Regions from separate parts of the Photobacterium angustum genome, predicted to be linked through region 1. Evidence: predicted binding sites of a transcription regulator. Region 1 holds the regulator's gene; the other holds the start of a gene.
The links. Region 1 encodes PurR, which represses purine synthesis genes. Its sites were predicted from a motif close to TNANGNAAACGTTTNCNTNA; they were not measured.
Positions count from the first base shown of each region.

Region 2: a site for PurR is predicted at 2,001-2,020, ahead of purE (5-(carboxyamino)imidazole ribonucleotide mutase). Genes of this name have one in related genera too.

Region 1 is NZ_MSCJ01000001.1:1,031,389-1,035,214, forward strand. It holds gene BTO08_RS04420 (TfoX/Sxy family DNA transformation protein) at 164-754, opposite strand; cyclic di-GMP riboswitch class I at 889-979, opposite strand; gene purR (HTH-type transcriptional repressor PurR) at 1,178-2,182, opposite strand; gene BTO08_RS04430 (heme ABC transporter ATP-binding protein) at 2,587-3,426, opposite strand; gene BTO08_RS04435 (FecCD family ABC transporter permease) at 3,423-3,826, opposite strand, start outside.
Region 2 is NZ_MSCJ01000001.1:2,971,494-2,975,319, forward strand. It holds gene BTO08_RS13550 (DNA topoisomerase family protein) at 1-285, shown strand, start outside; gene BTO08_RS13555 (5-(carboxyamino)imidazole ribonucleotide synthase) at 329-1,447, opposite strand; gene purE (5-(carboxyamino)imidazole ribonucleotide mutase) at 1,447-1,935, opposite strand; gene BTO08_RS13565 (L-threonylcarbamoyladenylate synthase) at 2,130-2,687, shown strand; gene hemF (oxygen-dependent coproporphyrinogen oxidase) at 2,700-3,608, shown strand; gene aroE (shikimate dehydrogenase) at 3,672-3,826, shown strand, end outside.

The sequences.
Region 1 (3,826 bases):
TAATGGCAAAAGTTTGTTATTATGCAATTAAACTAAATAAATATTGAATCCTATAAAAGAAGATAAGGATAATACGGAAATTATTTTTGAAAGGTATACTCAGAAATAAAAGAATGGGGCTCTTTTATTCCTAAGTATTTTATATTTAAGACAACTTATATTTTTAAGATAACGCAGATAATAGTTCATTTCGACGTTGCTCAGGAATAACTGACCAATGTTGACCGCTAATTGCGCCTTCCAATGCCCAAAGCAATTCAATACTCAATGGACTTGTCTGTGATTCTTGAAGTGCTTTATATGCGCCAAGAGAGCCCACTGCTAGAAGTTGTTCAATAGTGTTTATGCCTGCTTTTTTAAGCATTCTTTCATTTGATAATCGTAGATTAGGTAAATCTTTAATTCGGTCAGGTACGCAACTCTCCTTTTCTTGCTTGTCTTTTTCTGCTGCATCCAGTGAATACCTGCCTTGAGCTACAATCTTTGTGGGTTCATCCCACCATTGATCGGGTATAGCATAGTGCTTGGTTACAACAGGGAAGCCACGTTTTTTATAAACGTAAGGTTCCAAGCCAGCTTGTTTGAATTCCTTTTCAGTTTCAGCATTTGCACGTAAGTGAAGTTTATCGTTCACAACTAATGCAAACATTGTATCACCAGAAAAAATGCCAAAACCGCCAAACATCGACCGTGATTTTATTGAACCAAAATGGTCAAATAATTTTAATGAATCTTTTAATATTGGTTTATCCATGCTTCTACTCGGTGAAAAAATATGAGTGTCACCTAAACATTAAGAGCGAGGAAATAGATTAATTAATCTACACATTGATACTGTCAATATATTGTTAAGTTTGTGTCATAATATTGTCGGTTCAATAATAATCCTTCGGTAACCCCGCTACCTTGAATTATTAACATAATTTTTAGGCCGGTGGTTTTGCGTCTTAATCTTTCAATTAATTTGCCAGTTCGTGACTATATAAAGTTATATTAAATAATACTTTTAATATTAAATCTAAGCCCTCAAAAATGTGATATTGGTTCAGGTATTTGTTCTTAACTTATTTAAATAAGCTTAATAATTATAAATACTCATGATTGTTTTTTTATAAGTAAAAAAAAGCCAACAAGGTTAACTTATCGGCTTTTCCTTAACATAGAAAGATAAATTTTATTAGTTGAGATCTTTAACCGATTTTCTCTCAACAAGTTTAGGCGTCATCTCAAAGGTTTGACGCTCATGATTTTTGTCTTTTACACGCTCTAGCAAGATTTCGATGGCCTTTTTACCTAAACGACGTTTAGGTTGGTGGATAGTTGTTAGCGGTGGCGCAAAGTAGGGCGCAAGGTCAATGTTATCGTAACCAATGATTGAGATATCATCAGGAACACGCAGACCTGCCTGTTCAAAGGTACTGATCAGAGCCATAGCCATAATGTCGTTGAAGCAGAAGATAGCAGTAGGTCGATCTTCCATTGCGATAAACTTCTGAGCAGCTTCAACGGCTGACTCACACTCAAAGTCACCGTCAAGTAGCCAATCATCATTAACAGTGAGATCTGCTTCTGCCATCGCTTTACGGAAGCCCTTTAGGCGCTCTTGGCAAGTAGACTTGTCAACTTGTCCAGATAAACAGCCAATTTTCTTATGACCATTTTCAATAAAGTGCTTAGTTGCGATGTAACCGCCGTTTTCAGCGTTATCTAGAATATTATCTGTATGTGGGCTTTCTGGGCCCCAGTCCATGATAACCATAGGAAGATCATTTTTACGCTCAAGTAAATCGAGCAGCATTTGATCAAGATCGCTGCACATAACCAATAGGCCATCTACACGCTTTTCAGAAAGCATACGTAAGTAATCACGTTGTTTTTCTAAGTTACCTTCGGTGTTACATAGGATCAGTGTATAGCCTGCACCATAACAATATTCTTCAACACCATGCACAACTTCGGCAAAAAATGGGTTAGTCGATTTAGTGACTAACATGCCGATAGTACGTGTTGTATTACATTTTAAGCTTCGCGCTACTGCACTTGGGGCGTAGTTAAGTTCATCAACTGCAGCCAATACTTTTTGTTGCGTTGCTTCTGCAACAAAGCGTGTTTTATTAATCACGTGCGACACTGTAGTAGTTGATACACCTGCCATACGTGCAACGTCTTTAATGGTTGCCATATTTATTCTTCTTATCATGGTCAGATTAGGATCTGACAAAGGTTTTGATACCAAATTGATTAATTACGTAGTCTATGGCTTACGAGTTCACTCGCAGAGATGAAGATCCTTTAGTTATTAGCTACTTAATTATTCAATTTGATACCGAATTATAGGGTGTTGCAATTATCATGGATCATAAACAACTAAAGCCGCAGTAAAATGCGGCATTAGAAGATAGAAACTGTTCTTACACTAATTACACGTGTAATCGCTTGCGCTCACATTTTACTGTGTGTTTTGCGTTGTGCAATCTTTCTATTCAACTTGATTGAATTAATTGATCATTAACCGTAAAAACTCGATGTTTGTCATGCTAATAGGGTCAATTTATTGTGTATATCTAGTCATTAACAGATAACACATTAAAAAACAGAATGATTGGCTGATAAAAGGTAAGGAAAATCACCACTTGGATGCGTATGAACACTTACTGGCCAACCATATAAGGTGTCTATTACTTCAGGAGTAAGAACTTGTGTTGGCGTGCCGTCGGCTTTTATTTCTCCTTCGTTAAGGAAAATCATCCGATCAGTGTACTGGGCTGCAAGGTTTAAATCGTGCAATACTACAATTACAGCAGCGCCTTGCATGGCCATATTTTTGGCAATTTGTAAGGTGTGATGCTGGTGGGCGAGATCGAGTGCTGAAGTTGGTTCATCTAACATCAAGATACATTTATCACCGGCTTTACTGAGTTGTGTTAAAACTCGGGCAAGGTGTACACGCTGTTTTTCACCACCCGATAAGGTGGGGTATAGACGTTTAGCTAAGTTGTTAATGTCAACGTATTGCATGCTTGATGCTGTCGCATCTTTCAGCTCAAGCGACGTGAGTTGCAAAGGAATTGCGCCTAGCTCGACAACTTCTTTAGCGGTAAAGGCAAAAGATAATGCGCTATGTTGTGGAAGGACACCTAAGTGACATGCCAATTCTTCCCGAGCCCAATTATTAAGAGGTTGATCAAAGAAAGAAACCGTGCCTGATTTTGGCGTAATCTCACCACATAATACTTTTAACAGGGTACTTTTACCTGCACCATTTGGCCCAAGTAATGCGGTGACTTCTCCTGCGTGAATATCAATATCAAGATGATTTAGCAGGACTTTATCACCGAATTGTAATGATAAGTCGCGAGCCTGGATAACACAGACTTTGTCGCTACTTACTGTAAAATCGACCTTTTCTGAATGACTTAACATCATGACATCTGACTCTTTTGATTAACCAATAAATAGATAAAGAAAGGCGCACCTAACATGGCGGTGATGATCCCAACTGGCAGTTCTTGAGGCGAGAATGCGCTTCGAGCAATCATATCGGCAACCAAGAGGATTAAGCCGCCAAGTAAAGCCGAAATTGGTAATAAGGTTTTATGATTTGGACCAGTTAGCATTCTCCCCACATGAGGAATAACCAACCCAATAAAGCCAATCGGTCCACAAACAGCAACAGTAATTCCAACTCCTGCAGCACACGTAATAATTAAATTACGTTTTAGTTTTTGCGTGTTAACCCCCATATGTCGAGCTTCAGCTTCGCCTAATAACAACGCGTTTAAATTACTGGTATGACGATAAAAATAGGTAAAGAGTAATCCGAATG
Region 2 (3,826 bases), 1.9 Mb from region 1:
GCCTCAACGGAAAAGAAAGCAGAGAATACCGATGTTGGATGTCCTGAATGTCATAAAGGCCATTTAACTGAGCGTAAGTCCCGTTATGGTAAAGTGTTTTATGCCTGTGATCAGTATCCAAGCTGTCGCTTTGCGGTGAATAACAAACCCGTTGTCGGTACGTGTCAACAATGTGGTTTTGGTTTGTTAATTGAAAAAAAATTAGCCAGTTGTGTGAAACTGCAATGTGCAGATAGAAAGTGCCATGCTTATCAAGATCCTGAGAACGCTGATAAAACAGTATAAAAAAAGCCTGCTCAGACGCAGGCTTTTTAAATTGGAGTAAATATTAACGCGGCAATGCGGGGAAATCGTTCTTATCCAGTAAGCTTGATAACATGATCAAACGATACTGCAATTGCTCTGGTGTATCCGCACACACGTTGATGTGCCCCATTTTACGTCCCGCTCGTTTTTCTTTACCGTACCAGTGTACATGACAACCTTCTTGGGCATAAACCGCATCAGGGACGCTATCTAAACCTAAGATATTGATCATCGCACTTGGACGAGTTATTTGAGTACAACCAAGAGGAAAATCACATACTGCGCGTAAGTGGTTTTCAAACTGACATGTTTCTGCACCTTGTTGCGTCCAGTGACCTGAGTTATGAACCCGTGGTGCGATTTCGTTTACCAGTAGTTCGCCATCGAGATCGAAAAACTCGATAGCTAACACGCCGACATAATCAAGGCTATTAGCGACGGCACGGAACATGTTATCGGCTTGCGCTTGCAGTGGTGAATCACCCACAATAGCAGTTGATAAACTCAGTACGCCATCAGTATGGACATTCTCAGTTAAGTTAAATACCTGAATATCACCACTGCGATTACGGGCACCAATCAATGATACTTCGCGTTGAAAAGGAATAAATTGCTCAGCAACAATAGCCTGATTAGGAGAATCAGCAATACATTGTGCCATTTCAGGCCAAATATCATCAATCTGTGCGCTTTCTTTTAAGCGCCACTGCCCTTTACCGTCGTAGCCACCTAATGCACTTTTTAAAACCAGCGGTAACCCGATTTTTTCAATTGCAGTAAGAAGATCTGCACGTTCAGTGATTTCATGGTATTTAGCATTGCGCACGCCAGCATTATCCAATAACGCTTTTTCTAGACGACGATCGCCACCGGCTTTGATTGCTTCTGGCGTTGGGAAGAACTTCTCGCTGGCAGCACAAATATCTAAAATATTGTGAGGAATATGTTCAAACTCGGCAGTGATCGCATCAACGTCATTAATCGCTTCAACGAGCGAGTTCGACATTGCTTGTTGGGTAAGAGGATGAACCACTTTATCACTCTCTACATCATAAGCGATCACATTGATGTTAAGAGGAGCGCCAGCCAGTGCCATCATACGGGCAAGTTGGCCAGCACCAAGGACTAGCACATTATTCATTATGCATCCTCTGCTGGATTTGGGTTGCTTAATACCGTTTCTGTTTGCTCTTTGCGGAAAGCATCAATAGCGGCCAGTACTTGCTCATCTTGAGTGCCGATAATTTGTGCGGCTAATAGACCTGCATTGGCAGCCCCTGCATCACCAATTGCTAAGGTACCAACAGCAATACCTTTGGGCATTTGAACGATAGAAAGTAATGAATCCATTCCTTTTAGTGCACGTGATTGCACTGGTACGCCTAATACAGGCACGCTAGTGAAAGCCGCTGTCATCCCCGGTAAGTGAGCTGCACCGCCAGCACCTGCGATGATCACTTTAATGCCACGCTCTTGTGCACTTTCAGCGTATTCGGCTAGTAAATGTGGCGTGCGGTGAGCCGAAACGACCTTTGTCTCATAAGGAACATTGAAACGATCAAGCATCTCAGCCGCATGTTGCATGGTTGGCCAATCAGATTTTGAACCCATGATAATTCCAACTTTCATCTCATTCTCCTTCAGGTCATAACTTAACATCGTGTTGATGGCTGCATTATACGGTGATTTAGCTCAAAGGAAAACGTTTGCGTCGTGAATATTGACTGTCTTATAACCTAGCATGGAGTTGTGACTAAGGAGTAGGTAGAATGAAATTGAGAAAGTAAAACAACAATATTTGCTGAACAAATAATGAGGATACTGTGGAGAATTTTGCTCAAGTTGTCGCGGCCTTAAAGCAAGGTGAAGTGATCGGGTACCCAACCGAAGCGGTGTTTGGTGTAGGCTGTGATCCGGATAATCAAGAAGCGGTTGAAAAACTATTAGCGATCAAACAACGCCCAGTTGAAAAGGGCTTAATTTTGATCGCGGCTAATTACGATCAGCTGCTGTCATATATTGATGAAAGCCAATTGACCGAACAACAAAAACAAACCGTGATGGCAACATGGCCAGGACCTGTGACTTGGGTAATGCCGACTAAGCCTAATGTTCCCTCGTTTTTGACGGGGCAATTTACCACGATTGCGGTACGTGTGAGTGATCATCCACTCGTGCAACGCTTATGTTTGGAGTTTGGTAAACCAATCACCTCAACCAGCGCAAATTTAACAGGCCAAGAGCCTGGCCGAACAGCGCAAGAAGTTGAACAACAGTTAGGACATTGTTTAGCTGCAATCCTGCAAGGTGAAACAGGCGGACGCACCAATCCTTCCGAGATACGTGATGCGCTTAATGGCAATATCTTCCGTCAAGGGTAAGGGATAAAGAGTATGGATAGCCAAGTAGATAAAAGTGCAGTTAAAGCCTTTTTGTTGGATTTACAAGATCGTATTTGCCAAGCATTAGAGCAACAAGAAACAACCGTCGCGTTTGAACAAGACCAATGGCAGCGTGAAGAAGGTGGCGGTGGTCGTAGTCGTGTATTACGTGATGGCGAAATCTTCGAGCAAGCAGGTGTGAATTTTTCTCATGTTTATGGTGCTGAAATGCCAGCTTCTGCAACAGCACATCGCCCAGAATTAGCAGGTCGTCGTTTTGAAGCGATGGGCGTGTCATTGGTTATTCACCCTCGCAACCCTTATGTGCCAACCTCTCATGCCAATGTTCGCTTCTTTATCGCAGAAAAAGATGGTGAAGCTCCGGTTTGGTGGTTTGGTGGTGGCTTTGATCTTACCCCTTTCTATCCTTTCGAAGAAGATTGCCAACACTGGCATGATACAGCTAAACAGTTGTGTGCGCCGTTTGGTGATGATGTTTATCAACAGCACAAAGCATGGTGTGATAAATACTTCTTCTTACCGCACCGTAATGAAACCCGCGGTGTAGGCGGTCTATTCTTTGATGATCTCAATCAATGGGGATTTGATAAAAGTTTTGCTTATATGCAAGCGGTAGGTAATGGTTTTATTAATGCCTACATGCCGATAGTACAACAGCGTTATTATCTACCCTATGGTGAACGTGAACGGGAGTTTCAGTTATACCGTCGTGGACGTTATGTCGAATTTAATTTGGTTTATGATCGTGGCACTTTGTTTGGTTTACAGAGTGGCGGAAGAACGGAATCTATTTTAATGTCGATGCCACCATTAGCACGTTGGGAGTACTGCTATGAACCAGAGCCCAATTCAGCAGAAGCGCGACTGTATCAAGATTATTTAAAACCACGAGAGTGGTAATCAATTATTGAGCTCAGATCACGGAGTGATAGAGCCTTCTTAATATAAAGAGAGAATTAGTATATGGATAAGTACGTCGTATTTGGTAACCCAATCGGACAAAGTAAATCTCCATTCATTCATACATTATTTGCCCGTCAAACGAGTCAACAGATGACATATACCAGTCAACTTGTTGCCATTGATAGTTTTGTGCAAGCGGCAGATATGTTTTTTAA